Regions from separate parts of the Pseudoalteromonas sp. 2CM36K genome, predicted to be linked through region 4. Evidence: predicted binding sites of a transcription regulator. Region 4 holds the regulator's gene; each other region holds the start of a gene.
The links. Region 4 encodes sigma-54, which starts transcription at its own class of promoters, with help from an activator protein. Its sites were predicted from a motif close to GTTGGCACGNNNNTNGNNT; they were not measured.
Positions count from the first base shown of each region.

Region 1: MTN97_RS00370 (P-II family nitrogen regulator) is a predicted target of sigma-54. The motif match lies at 1,741-1,759, and genes of this name have one in related genera.
Region 2: pdsR (proteobacterial dedicated sortase system response regulator) is a predicted target of sigma-54. The motif match lies at 2,254-2,272, and genes of this name have one in related genera.
Region 3: MTN97_RS09150 (LiaF domain-containing protein) is a predicted target of sigma-54. The motif match lies at 1,284-1,302, and genes of this name have one in related genera.

Region 1 is NZ_JALNTK010000001.1:79,375-82,783, forward strand. It holds gene MTN97_RS00365 (S10 family peptidase) at 1-1,455, opposite strand, end outside; gene MTN97_RS00370 (P-II family nitrogen regulator) at 1,807-2,145, shown strand; gene MTN97_RS00375 (ammonium transporter) at 2,155-3,384, shown strand.
Region 2 is NZ_JALNTK010000026.1:10,270-13,678, reverse strand. It holds gene pdsS (proteobacterial dedicated sortase system histidine kinase) at 1-1,380, opposite strand, end outside; gene pdsR (proteobacterial dedicated sortase system response regulator) at 1,374-2,069, opposite strand; gene pdsO (sortase-associated OmpA-like protein PdsO) at 2,298-3,023, shown strand; gene MTN97_RS15215 (marine proteobacterial sortase target protein) at 3,049-3,409, shown strand, end outside.
Region 3 is NZ_JALNTK010000012.1:76,227-79,635, reverse strand. It holds gene MTN97_RS09160 (YqaE/Pmp3 family membrane protein) at 231-389, opposite strand; gene MTN97_RS09155 (BON domain-containing protein) at 454-1,023, opposite strand; gene MTN97_RS09150 (LiaF domain-containing protein) at 1,337-2,008, shown strand; partial or broken gene MTN97_RS09145 (VOC family protein) at 2,055-2,389, opposite strand; gene suhB (inositol-1-monophosphatase) at 2,626-3,409, shown strand, end outside.
Region 4 is NZ_JALNTK010000028.1:33,718-37,126, forward strand. It holds gene lptA (lipopolysaccharide transport periplasmic protein LptA) at 1-59, shown strand, start outside; gene lptB (LPS export ABC transporter ATP-binding protein) at 56-781, shown strand; gene MTN97_RS15845 (RNA polymerase factor sigma-54) at 1,115-2,614, shown strand; gene hpf (ribosome hibernation promoting factor) at 2,641-2,928, shown strand; gene ptsN (PTS IIA-like nitrogen regulatory protein PtsN) at 2,933-3,385, shown strand; gene rapZ (RNase adapter RapZ) at 3,405-3,409, shown strand, end outside.

The DNA.
Region 1 (3,409 bases), on a different contig from region 4:
GTTAGAGCTTTCTAAATCTGCATGACGTAGGTACATCATATGACCACTACGGTAGCCTTTAAAGCTTAATCTATTTTGCATTTTGCCACTTGGATCTAGTTGCCACATTGTGTATTTAGCATCAAAGTAGTTTGTTGCGCCATCAAAATAGCCAGCTTGAACCATCACATTTAAATACGGATTTTGAGCCATAGCTAAACGCAAGTTTTCACCTGTATTGTTTCCGCTTCTATCCCATGGGTGAACGTTACCAAATAAGTTATATTTGATATCGGTTTTGTAATTAAGCTCTTCACGCAGGTAGTAGTTAATTGCAGGGGTAAAAGAGTGCAGCCACGATGTAAGCTCTGCCCAGTAATCCGGTGATTCACCGGCATCGCGTTTATCAATTCCTAAATAACGAGAATCCAGACGACCAACCATTTTTCCGCGTTCACGTAATAGTTCTTTCCAAAAAAATTGTGTCGGGATGTCTAAGTTATTTTGGCTAACAAATGTTTCAGATAGACCTGCATATTCGGCCATTTTTTTAATAATACGACGTTTTTCATCTGGGGCAATAAAACCGCCTTTTGCAAGCGCTGGAATAAGCTCATCAACAGTAAACTGTTCAACTTCTGGTAATAGCTCGTCTAAGTCTTTTGCTTGTAAATCGGCGTTTAGTGCTTTGTGATACCACGCTGTAGCTGCAAAGTAAGGTAGGCGATTAGCGGCTTTTACAGGACCATCGCGCTTAATGCCAATATCGGTAGGTGAAACGAGTACAACACCGTTAATGTACATCCACTGACTATTTTGTAGCTCATGCGCTAAGCCTGATACACGCGTTGTACCATAGCTTTCACCAATTAAAAATTTTGGAGAGCGCCAGCGTTCATTTCGAGATACAAAAGTATTAAGCCATTCTGCTAGGTATTTTATATCGGCATTCACACCAAAAAATAACTCTTTTTGTTTATCCTTTGGTAGAAGGTTACCATCTTTATCTTCAACGACACGCGAATAACCCGTGTTTACAGGGTTTACGTAAACGATGTCGGCTACGTCTAAAACCGAATAAGGGTTATCTTTAACACCGTAAGGCTGAATAGGGTAGCCTTCGTCGTCAATTTTTAAAACGCGTGGGCCGGTGTATGCTAAATGCATCCAAACTGACGCTGAGCCTGGGCCACCATTAAATGAAATAAGTAATGGGCGCTTTGTTCTATCATCGACCTTATCGCGCGTGTAGTAAGTGTATTGAAGGGTTGCGATGGCGTCTCCCTTGTCATCCCATACCGGTTGTGTGCCAGTTGCTACTGTGTAAGAAAATCGTTCATTATTTATTTTTGCTTTGTGCTGGGTAACCACTTTACTGTCAATATCAATACGACGTTGATTATCGGCAAACGAGGCGCTACTTAGGGTGAGCGCAATAGCGGCAATGGGTAAAAATAGACTTCGACTAAATTTCATAAGTGACCCTTTTTATTTTATGTACTGCAGTTATAGCGATATTTGAGTAAAAAACAAAAGTATTGAGACTAGCTGCCGATAATAATCGTTGAGTTAGCGAGTAACCACCTCTGTTAAGAATAAACTTTGTTTAATAGTTAGACTTTTTTTAAACGCCTTCTTTGTATTTCATTGATATCGCACCAATCCTGCATTTTGCATAAAAAAAGCGCACCTAAATGGTGCGCTTTTTTGTTTTATATATTATTTATTTTTTTAAGTTTATGTTTTTATTATTAATTTAAAAATGGCACAAAGGTTGGATTGTATAGAGGAAATACAATAACAAGCTAGCGTCCTAAGGGGGCCTTTGTGAAAATGATCAGTGCAATAATAAAGCCATTCAAACTAGATGATGTGCGTGAAGCACTCGCTGATTTAGGCATCGAAGGAATGACAGTGGTTGACGTTAAGGGATTTGGACGTCAAAGAGGGCATACTGAGTTATACCGTGGTGCTGAATATCAGGTTGACTTTATACCTAAAATTAAACTTGAAATTGCTACTCGTAGTGAAAATTGCCAACGCGTTGTAGAAACCATTACCAAAGTCGCTGGAACGGGCAAAATTGGTGACGGCAAAATTTTTGTTTACGACCTAGACCAAATCGTCCGTATTCGTACTGGCGAGCTTGATGATGATGCAATTTAAGGGGGCAACATGGAAAATACAATTATAGAGCTGAAGTTTTCGCTCGATACGTTTTACTTTTTAATGTCTGGCATCTTAGTCATGTGGATGGCAGCCGGTTTTGCAATGTTAGAAGCGGGTTTAGTGCGCTCTAAAAATACCACAGAAATTCTAACTAAAAATATCGCGCTTTATTCTATCGCGTGTACTATGTTTTTGTTGATAGGCTACAACATTATGTACGTAGATAATGTTGAAGGCGGCGTTATTCCTTCGTTTGGTGGGCTAATAGGTAGCCAAGCGGCAGATGCTAATCATTCACTAGAATCTGACTTTTTCTTCCAAGTAGTGTTTGTTGCAACGGCCATGTCTATTGTATCTGGCGCCGTAGCAGAGCGTATGAAGTTATGGGCTTTCTTAGTGTTTACAGTAGTACTTACAGGATTAATTTACCCAATTGAAGGTTACTGGACATGGGGTGGCGGCTTCTTATCTGAATTAGGCTTTGTTGATTTTGCAGGCTCTGCAATTGTCCATGCAACGGGTGCGGCTGCAGCGCTTGCGGGTGTAATACTACTGGGTGCACGTAAAGGTAAATATGGTAAAAATGGTGAAATTTACCCAATTCCAGGTTCAAACTTGCCACTTGCTACATTGGGTACGTTTATTTTATGGATGGGTTGGTTTGGCTTTAACGGCGGATCACAGTTATTAATTTCAGATAAAGAAAACGCAACAGCGGTAGGTCAAATATTACTTAATACCAATGCTGCTGCAGCTATGGGGGCAATTTCAGCCTTGTTCTTATGTAAACTTTTATGGGGCAAAGCCGATTTAACCATGGTACTTAATGGTGCACTTGCAGGCTTAGTGGTTATTACTGCAGACCCATTATCACCATCACCACTAATGGCGTGTTTATTTGGCTTACTAGGTGGCTCATTAGTGATACTTAGTATTGTCGCACTGGACAAAGCGAAGATAGATGATCCCGTGGGTGCTATTTCTGTTCATGGTGTGTGTGGCATCCTAGGTATCGTGCTAGTACCTGTTACTAATGCTGAGGCCAGCATTGTTAATCAGTTGATTGGCCTACTATGTATTATTGGTTTTGTGTTTATTGCTTCATTCATTGTATGGGCAATTCTCAAGCAAACTATGGGTATTCGTGTTACCGAAGAAGAAGAGTTAAACGGTATGGATCAACACGATTGTGGTATTGATGCTTATCCAGAGTTTGTATCAGTTAGAAGTAATTAATTAAAAGTATTGTGTGTTCAATCAA
Region 2 (3,409 bases), on a different contig from region 4:
TATATGACCTGTTACTCGTCCTTGCGCATCAATAGCTTGCTCTGCGGTATCGCGTAGTCGCCTAATGCGGCTCGATATACGTGAGGCAAAAAAGAATAAAGTCACAGTACCAATCAGCATAACCGCTAAAATCACATTAAACAGTTTTTCCAGTGATTTATTACGCAGTGTACGCACGCCATTGGTGGTTTCTTCAGCTATAACTGCGCCAATAACCTTATCCTCAATCCAAATAGGATACGCAGCCGATAATATCACTGCTTTATTGTCGGGGGTGAGTCGCCACGACGATGCCGGTTGACCTTTGAGTGCTTTGGCTAAATGAGTGCCTTGCATTGAGGCGACATCGTGTAGGGTGTCTATAAACTCATCTTCGGGACGGGTTAAAATTTTATAGTACAAAGGATGCAAATAGGTTTGTTCAAAGCGTTGCCATGCGGTTTTTGGCGCTTGATTTTTTAGTCCATCAGCCCATACGCCATCGGCATTTTGAATACTGCCCGATTGCGCTAAAACACGGTGATGATTATCGACCACCCAAATGCGACTGCCGCTGTGACCCATGCCTTTTAATATACGGTTTATTTCAGGGGAGGGCACCAGTACTGAGCCCAAATCATTTGGGTTATTTAAGTTGGATGTAGACATAATATTAAGTGTTTGGCTTGGCTGTTTACTATCAACATCGGCAATGGCAAACCCCAGTTTATTGCCAAGCATACTCAAAGGAAAGCGCAGCTCAAGGTTGTAGCCAGTTTCAGTTTGTTTAAAAAAGCCCTGAATTTTAGTAAAAGGCATTTTACTGTTGGCGTCAAATGCGTTGACCCAGCCATCTTGGCGCGGAGCAATAATATAAGTATTAAATAGTCCATCAGGATTTTTTAGACCAATTTTTACATAGTCATTATTGGTAATGCTGAGGCTGTTTTTAGCACGGTAAATTACAGTGTCATCTGTGACTTTAAATACAGCATATAAGTAATTATCAAACTTACCTACCATATGGCTAAAAGATAAGTTGCTCAGTTGATGGTTATCATTGGCTGTTTGTAAGTAGCGTTTATCATAAAGCCAAAACAGCGATTGATAAGCGTCCCAGTCGTTGAGTTTGCCATCGAGCTGAATCGGGCTTTTTAAATTATAAGCATAGAGATCGCGACCTTTTACCACCTGATCTAAAAAGTTGGTTTGTTCGTCAAATAAAGCGGGGCGTTCGTGCAGGGCCGTGGCCAGTGCGCGAGTGGTGCCTACGAGCGTTTTTTCTTGGCCTTGGCGTAAAAACTTTTCCATTTCCCATACATATTCGTAGCCAAGCCATGGCAACAAAAACAAAAAGCACGAAAGTAGGATAAATTTACTGCGTAGGCCAAACCTCAGCATGTGGGTTGCTCCCACCTGTAGCCCATGCCATACACGGTATCTATACAGTCAAACTGGCTATCGAGTGCTATAAACTTTTTACGAATACGTTTTACATGCGAGGTAATGGTGCTGTCGTCTACATAAATTTTAGCATCACTCATTAAATCGTTACGGCTTTTAACGTGTCCTGGTCGCTGAGCGAGTGAATGCAGCATCCAAAATTCAGTTACGGTTAAATCAACTAACTGGTGTTGCCAAAGCACCTGCATACGTTGCATATCGAGCGTTAGTTGGCCGCGAGTTATTAATGCGTTAGCATCGGCGGGTTGCTCTAATGCTTCCATACGGCGAAATAGTGCGCCAATACGCGCAGCTAAATGGGCTAAGCTAATGTCTTTGGTTAAGTAGTCGTCGGCGCCCATGCGCAGGCCGCATACGGTGTCTATTTCGCTGTCGCGAGCGGTTAAAAAAATAATCGGTAAGGTTTTAGACAGTGAACGCAGTGTTTGGCACAGTAAAAAGCCACCATCTATTTCATGGCCTAAACCAATATCAACAATGGCTAAATCGGGAAGCGCTTCTTTAAAGGCCGCTTCTGCTTGAGGGCGGTTTTCATAACCACTCACCTGATAGCCTTGAGCGCTCAGCATTTCTATGTAGTTTTCGCGGATTGCGGTTTCATCTTCAATGATGGCTATTTTCTTCATTTTTATTAATTACTCATATTGACTTAGGCGCACTATAGCGAAGTTTTTGCGCTAAGTACGGTTAAAAACACAATTGCCATTTTTTTGCCACAATTGCTCAGCAGTTTGCCATTTTTGATCCCCTTTGTTGCCACTTCATGGTGTTTTAATACAACTATTGAAATTACAGATACAACGCAAGTGCCAACCAATAGCTTGCCAACCATTATTAATAGTAAGGAATAAATCATGAAGAAAACATTAATCGCACTCACACTCGTTAGTACTTTTTGCACTCCTGCTTTTGCCGCGGATACTCCATCGAAAGAAGCAAAAAAGGAAACCATAGTCGGCCTGAGCACCGGTGCCATTATTGGTGGCGTTGTTGGTGGGCCTATTGGCGCGTTTGTAGGTGCATTTGCTGGTGGCTTAATTGGCGATGCCAAGGTGGCTGAGCAAACTATTGCCGAGCAGCAACAAGCTTTAACAGTTATGGCAGAAAAAACCAACGACTACCAACATGTTCTTAATCATAACAGTCACTTAGAAGCGCAACTTGAGCTATTGGCTCAGCAGAATGAGCAATTAACGCAATCACAACTTAATAATTTATTGGCGATGACAGTGCAATTTAAAACAGGCTCTAGCGATATTGCTCCTCATTTTGCTAAGCAGCTTGATCAATTAGTTGCGTTATTAAAAAGCCAGCCACAACTCGCACTTGATTTAAGTGGCTTTGCCGATCAGCGTGGTGAAGAGCAAGCAAACTTATTACTTTCAAAAGCCAGAGTAAACGCCGTAAAAAGTTACTTAATTAAACAAGGTGTAAGCCATACACGTTTAAGCGCACAAGCATTTGGCGAGCAGCAAAGCATAGCAAGCAGTAACACCCTTGAAGATAACTTTTTTGACAGACGCGTTACTCTCACTACCCGTGCGCTAAATCAGTCAAGTAATCAAACAGCAAGCAATTAACAGCGTGCGTTCGAGGGAGTGATTTATGTTGAGTAAACCCACCAAAGTGCTTACCAAGGTAAGCCTTTTTATTTTTATTATTATCGTGCTTTTGGCCAGCTTTAAAAGCCATGCACAGTCGCCAAAACTATCCTTGTTTGATAGCCAAGGAGTGGCGGTTAATCCTGGGGTTATTTTAAAAAGTGATGCAAAAATGACCCTAACAGGACTAATTAATCATGTTGTAGTAACGCAGCACTACATAAATGAAAATCCTTTTGCAGTAAATGCACGTTATATATTTCCTTTACCCGATGAAAGCGCCGTGCAAGCAATGACCATGCGTATTGGCGAGCGAGTTATCAAAGGTAAAATAACAAAAAAACGCCAAGCTGAAAAACAGTACC
Region 3 (3,409 bases), on a different contig from region 4:
GAGCGACTAAAGCGGGTTGCAGTATAAAAAGTTTTTAGGGGCTTGTCACTAGCAAAAAGCTTTATTTTAACAATCAAAGGGCTAACTGCTCAAATAGTAAGCTTTTAGATTTATTGATGGTGACGTTGAGGAAACGAACTCATTAAATAATAGTAGTCTGAGTAACTAATACACATACCTTACGATGGCAATTAGCAACTCAGTATTAAATGTATTACTGCGATAGAGTGTTATTTTTTGGCGATAATATAAATCGCATGAATTAATCCAGGGAAATAGCCGAGTAAGGTTAGCAAAATATTTAACCAAAAATGCATCCCTAGTCCTACCTGTAAAAACACACCCAGTGGTGGTAATAAAATAGAAAAAATAATTCTAATGATATCCATAATTTAATCCTTATAATGTTAGCAAAACAAAAAGCCCAGCAGGGCTGGGCTTTAGTATAGTGTATTATTCTGCAATAACAGTTAATTCATCCACTACCTTGCGAACATCTTCAGCGTTTTTAGCAATTTCCATCGCTAATTGCTTTTCAGCATCAGACTCAACTGTACCTTTTAGAGTTACCACACCATTATCAGTATCAACATCAATGTCTGTACCACCTACTTCAGAATCAAATAAGTAACGTGTTGTAATCACTGTAGTGATTTTAGCATCGGTTAAATCACTTTCAGTGTCGTTACCCATCATTTTAGAGTCATGCTTCTTCATGTCGGTGTTTTTTACCACAGTTAGACTGTTTTCAACGTCAGTTACACCATCTAGGCTTAGCACGAGTTCTTCAGCAAGCTCTTTATCTAATTCGCTGTTTACTTTACCTGTTAGCATTACCTTGCCGTTTTTTACGTCCGTGTTGATATCAAAGTTATTTAGATTGGTGTTCATAAGCAATACTGTTTCTGCTTTCCCATCAATCCAAGCATCTTTGCTTTCGTTTTCCCAACTGCTTGCCTGAGCGCCCATTGCGGTTGTTCCTAATACTAGGGCTGCAATCATAGACTTATTAAATGTTTTCATAATCGTTCTCCTTTTGATTAAAGACACTTAAGCTAATGCGAGCATCGGGCCAACATTTTTTAACCTTTAATTTCAATAGGTTATTTTAAAATAGTAGATATTGGCTTAAACCTACTAAGTAAACATTTACAGACTATTGCGTAAAAGTTTCTCGAATAGCGAAACTTACTAAATAATTGTATATTTGGTTAATCTGTCGTTAATATAATAAAGAATCAAAAACCAAAAATCATAAACCACTGAATTTAAACAATTTAGTATTTGGTATAAGGCTTGCTTTGAAATAACCAGCAACCATAAAAGGATAATTTAAATGTCTGTTAAAATTGAAGACCGCCCTATTGAGCAAGTTCGTGAGCAAGTGATTGATCAGCTCATTTATAACTACAGCCATGGTGTTATTTCTGTAGAAGCATTTGAAAGGCGCTTAGACGACGCCATGGCAGCGAGTGACAATAAAGCACTTATGGATCTCGTTGAAGATTTAACCTTAAATACTGACCAGCAATATAAGGCGCAAAAGCACTCTCAATTTGCACCTAATTATAGCGCGCAGCATGAGACTGATGAAGAGCCACTTACATTAAGAAGCATTCTTGGTTCGAGTGAACGAAGCGGCCAATGGGTAGTTCCTCAAAACATTTACATAGAAAACTACATGGGGTCAGTCAATCTTGATTTTACGGATGCTATTTTTACCCACCAACATGTCACTATTCACGTTAATTGTTATTTTGGCAGCGAAGAAATATATGTACCTGAGCACGTTAATGTAGTTTCTAAAATGTTTTGTATTTTAGGCAGTTTTGAAAATAAAACAGTGTCACTAAATAAGCGCCAAGGGCCAACGATTCACATTGAAGGAAAAACTGTTTTAGGCTCTGTGGAAGTTAAAGTTAAAGTTAAACGCACTATTAAAGAAAAATTTATTAACTTTGCAAATGATCTAAAAACTCAACTTGGCATGAATGGTAAACATTATTAAATATGCTAAACATTGAATGAAGCCATAATAGTTGGCTTCATTCATATTATAAGTCGTTATTTCGTTCACTAGGTACATCACTCATGTACTCTACAAACTCAACCTCAAACCCTGCAGGGTCAATATAATAAAATTTTTTTCTAAATGGATTTACAGCACCTTCTTTACTTATTGCAAAGCCCGCATGTTTTAGGCGCGCTATTACTGCATTTAAGTTATTGGTTACATAGGCAAAGTGTGCCAAACCAACTTGATGTCCTGATAGGTCGCAGTTTCCCCTTCCCCCACACTTCTAATTGACCAATAGGGAAACGCTGCTTGGTAAAACTTAAGCATGGCGTTTATGTCACTAACAACTAAATTTACGTGTTCTAATTTCATAACTTTCTTCCTATTAATTGAATATAGAACATCATAAAACCTCAAGTTAACTTTAGGTAAAGCGCTAATTTACAAATTTATTGCCTGTTTTCGTTCCAATAAATATATTGAAAGATCATACCTGTACAAAAAACACTCACAAGTATTTAGGCTTTATGGTTTACTTTATGGCAAAAACCGCTAAAATACGCCGGCTTAAATATATAAACGTTCTTTTACAACCCAAAGGTAATACCATGCATCCAATGTTAAACATTGCGGTTCGCGCTGCGCGTAACGCAGGCAAGCTTATTCTTCGTGCAAGTGAAGACTTATCAAAAGTTGAAGTGCAACAAAAAGGCACTAATGATTTAGTTACGAACATTGATAAAGAAGCCGAAGCCGTAATTCGTGACACTATTTTACGTTCTTACCCTGATCACTGCATCGTTGGTGAAGAGTTAGGCGAACACAAAGGTAAGGATGCTGATTACCAATGGATTGTTGACCCACTTGATGGCACAACTAACTTCATCAAGGGTATCCCTCATTTCGCAGTATCTATTGCACTTAAAGTTAAAGGTCGTTTAGACCAAGCCGTAATTTACGATCCAATTCGAGGCGAACTTTTCACCGCTTCTCGTGGTCAAGGCGCACAGTTAAATAGCAAACGTTTACGTGTATCTAAAACGGTTGAACTTGCAGGTTCTATTCTTGCAACAGGTTTCCCTTTCAAACAAAAACACCACTTAGATGCCTATTCTGAAGCGTTTAAAGCATTATTCGTACATACCGCTGATATTCGTCGAGCAGGTTCTGCAGCACTTGATATGGCGTATGTTGCAGCGGGTCGTGTTGATGGTTTCTTTGAAATTGGTTTAAAACCGTGGGATACAGCAGCAGGCGAGCTATTAGTTAAAGAAGCTGGCGGCATGGTTGTTGATTTTGCTGGCGGTAATAACTACAACGTGAGCGGTAACGTTATTTGTGGTGCACCTAAGCTAACACAGGCAATTGTTCGCGAAATGCGCCCAGTATTAT
Region 4 (3,409 bases):
TACACACTATTTTAGTGCCTGTTGAAAATAAAAAAGAAGATGATAAAGGCCAACCATGAGCACATTAAAAGCAGAGCTATTAGCTAAAAGCTACAAAGGTCGTGAAGTGGTGAAAAACGTTGGCCTAGAGGTTGAAGCTGGCAGTATTGTGGGGTTACTTGGCCCTAATGGTGCAGGTAAAACCACCACCTTTTATATGATTGTAGGCCTTGTACCTAGCGATAAAGGCAAAATATCAATTGATGATAAAGATATTACTTTATTACCGATGCACAGCCGAGCGCGTTTAGGGATTGGTTATTTACCGCAAGAGTCGTCTATTTTTAGAAAGCTGACTGTTTATCAAAACTTAATGGCTATCTTAGAAACACGTAAAGAATTAAATAAACAACAACGCGAAGATACTTTAAATAATTTACTTGATGAATTTAGCATTCAGCATATCCGCGATAGTCAAGGTATGGCTTTATCAGGTGGTGAACGTCGCCGCGTTGAAATTGCTCGCGCGCTTGCAGCAAACCCTAAATTTATCCTTTTAGACGAACCCTTTGCGGGGGTTGATCCTATCTCAGTATTAGATATTAAAAAGATTATAGAGCATCTTAAAAACCGTGGCATTGGCGTCCTTATTACAGATCATAATGTGCGCGAAACACTTGATGTTTGTGAAAAAGCCTACATAGTTTCTCATGGGGAGTTAATTGCATCAGGCACTCCTGAATACGTATTAAACGATAAAACAGTACGCGATGTTTATTTGGGCGAGCAGTTCAAGCTCTAATATGTGTGTTATTCCACTAAGCATCTGCTAAGATTAATCATACTTAGGTCTGTTGACCTATCAAGGTTGAATTTGCAGCAGTCTGTTTGATATTTAGGCAAGGCAGAGCCTATGTGGTGTGGTATTCCCCATAAATAGGCGATAACGCAGCATCAATGCCAAACAGGCGCTGCCCTTCGGGTTCTGCCTAGGGACGATTTACTCTTTGTTGCTCGGTTTTGACTTAGTCCACTAGGTTACAAACCTCGCGCCGCAATTAAACCGCCCCTAGTTTGAACAAATTTTAATCGCAAAGGTCAACAGACCGTAATTTAAAAGGATTGTTAGAGATACATGAGGCAATCATTACAGCTGCGCATGGGCCAGCAACTTACAATGACTCCACAGTTGCAACAAGCAATTCGCTTATTGCAACTCAGTACATTGGATCTCCAGCAAGAAATTCAAGAAGCGCTCGATAGCAACCCCTTGCTTGAAGTTGAAGAACACGATTACAGCGAAGACACAGCAGGTAAAAACGAACAAAAAGCCGATAACGATGACTTAACGCTAAGTGCCTCAGCTGACGATAAACCTAGCGAGTATGAGCAAGATAGCGGCGAAGCAATGACCAAAGACACCATTAGCGATGATATGGCTATGGATGTTACTTGGGATGAATATATGAGTGCTGCGCCTGCCTCTTCATCGGGCCCAATGCCAGAAGATGAATCTATTTATCAAGGCTCTTCGACTGAAACGCTGCATGAGTATTTAATGTGGCAACTTCAACTGACGCCGTTTAGCCCTACCGATGAAGCGATAGCTATTGCAATTGTAGAAGCTGTGGACGACTCAGGGATTCTAACCCTTAGCTGTGAAGAAATATTAGAAAGCTTTAACCAAGAAAACGACGCCGAAGATGAAGTTGAACTTGACGAAATAGAAGCGGTACTAAAGCGTATTCAACTATTTGATCCAGTGGGAATAGCCGCGCGTAGTTTACAAGAGTGCTTGTGTATTCAGCTAAATCAATTTGATAAAGACACACCTTTTTTAAACGAAACAAAAATGATCTTAACCGATCATATTGATTTACTGGCTGCGCGTGACTATCGCACGTTGATGAAAAAAACAAAGCTTAAAGAAGATGAGCTTAAAGAAATCATGACGTTGATTCATACGCTCAGCCCAAAACCGGCAGACACTATTGTCAGAGAAGAGTCTGAGTACGTTATTCCTGACGTGTCGGTTAAAAAAGTAAAAGGCCGTTGGGTGGTTGAACTAAACCCAGATAGCATGCCTAAGATCAGAGTAAATAGCCAATATGCAGCTATGTCGCGTACGGTTAAATCAAGTGGTGATAGCCAGTTTATTCGCTCGCACTTACAAGAGGCTAAATGGTTTATAAAAAGCTTAGAAAGTAGAAACGACACACTGCTTAAAGTAACTAACTGTATTGTGCAGCAACAACAGGCCTTTTTTGAACATGGTCCTGAGGCGATGAAGCCTATGGTACTTAACGATGTGGCTGAAATGGTGGAAATGCACGAGTCGACTATTTCACGTGTTACTACGCAAAAATATATGCACACACCACGTGGCATTTTTGAGCTTAAATATTTCTTTTCAAGCCATGTAAGTACTGAAAATGGTGGCGAATGCTCATCAACAGCAATACGAGCATTAATTAAAAAATTAATCGCTGCAGAAAACTCAGCTAAACCATTGAGTGATAGTAAAATTGCAGATATATTGGCAGAGCAAGGAATTAAAGTAGCGAGGAGAACTATAGCAAAATATCGCGAATCTCTAGCTATTCCCCCGTCTAATCAACGTAAAAGTTTGATTTAAGGCGTACAACAAAGAGGAAAATGTTTATGCAACTGAATTTAACTGGTCGTCATGTAGATATTACCGACTCGCTTAGAGACTACGTAAATAGCAAATTTTCGAAGTTACAGAGGCACACTGATCACATAACGAATGTGCACGTTATTCTCGATGTAGAAAAACTAAACCAAAAAGCTGAAGCAACCGTTCATGTTAGTGGCGCTGAGATTTTTGCTTCTACTGAGCATCAAGATATGTATGCCGCTATAGACTCGCTCATTGACAAGCTAGATCGTCAAGTAATTAAACACAAAGAGAAACTTGCTCGACACTAACACTATGAAACTAAGCTCACTTATCTGTCAGGACTGCAGTAAAGCTGCGGTCCTTTTTAATAGTAAAAAAAGAATTTTAGAATTTATCAGTGAATTGGCTCACAATAAACTGCCCTATTTAACACAACAAGATATTCTTAACGCATTAACTGCAAGAGAAAAGCTTGGAAGTACAGGTATAGGTCGAGGAATTGCAATTCCACATGGTCGTATGAGTGGTGTACAAGAGCCTCTTGCACTTATATTAGTGAGCGAAACGGCTATTAATTTTGATGCGATAGATAACAGACCGGTCGACATTTTTGTTGCCTTAATTGTACCTGATGGTGACAATAAGCAGCATTTAAAAACCTTAGCCACGATAGCAGAAAAGCTCAATGATAAAGAATTTTGTAAACAGTTACGCGCCGCCAAATCGGATAGCGAACTGTATCAGGTTATCGTCAGTCAATCGTAGTAATAAAGAAAGGTGGTAAATGGA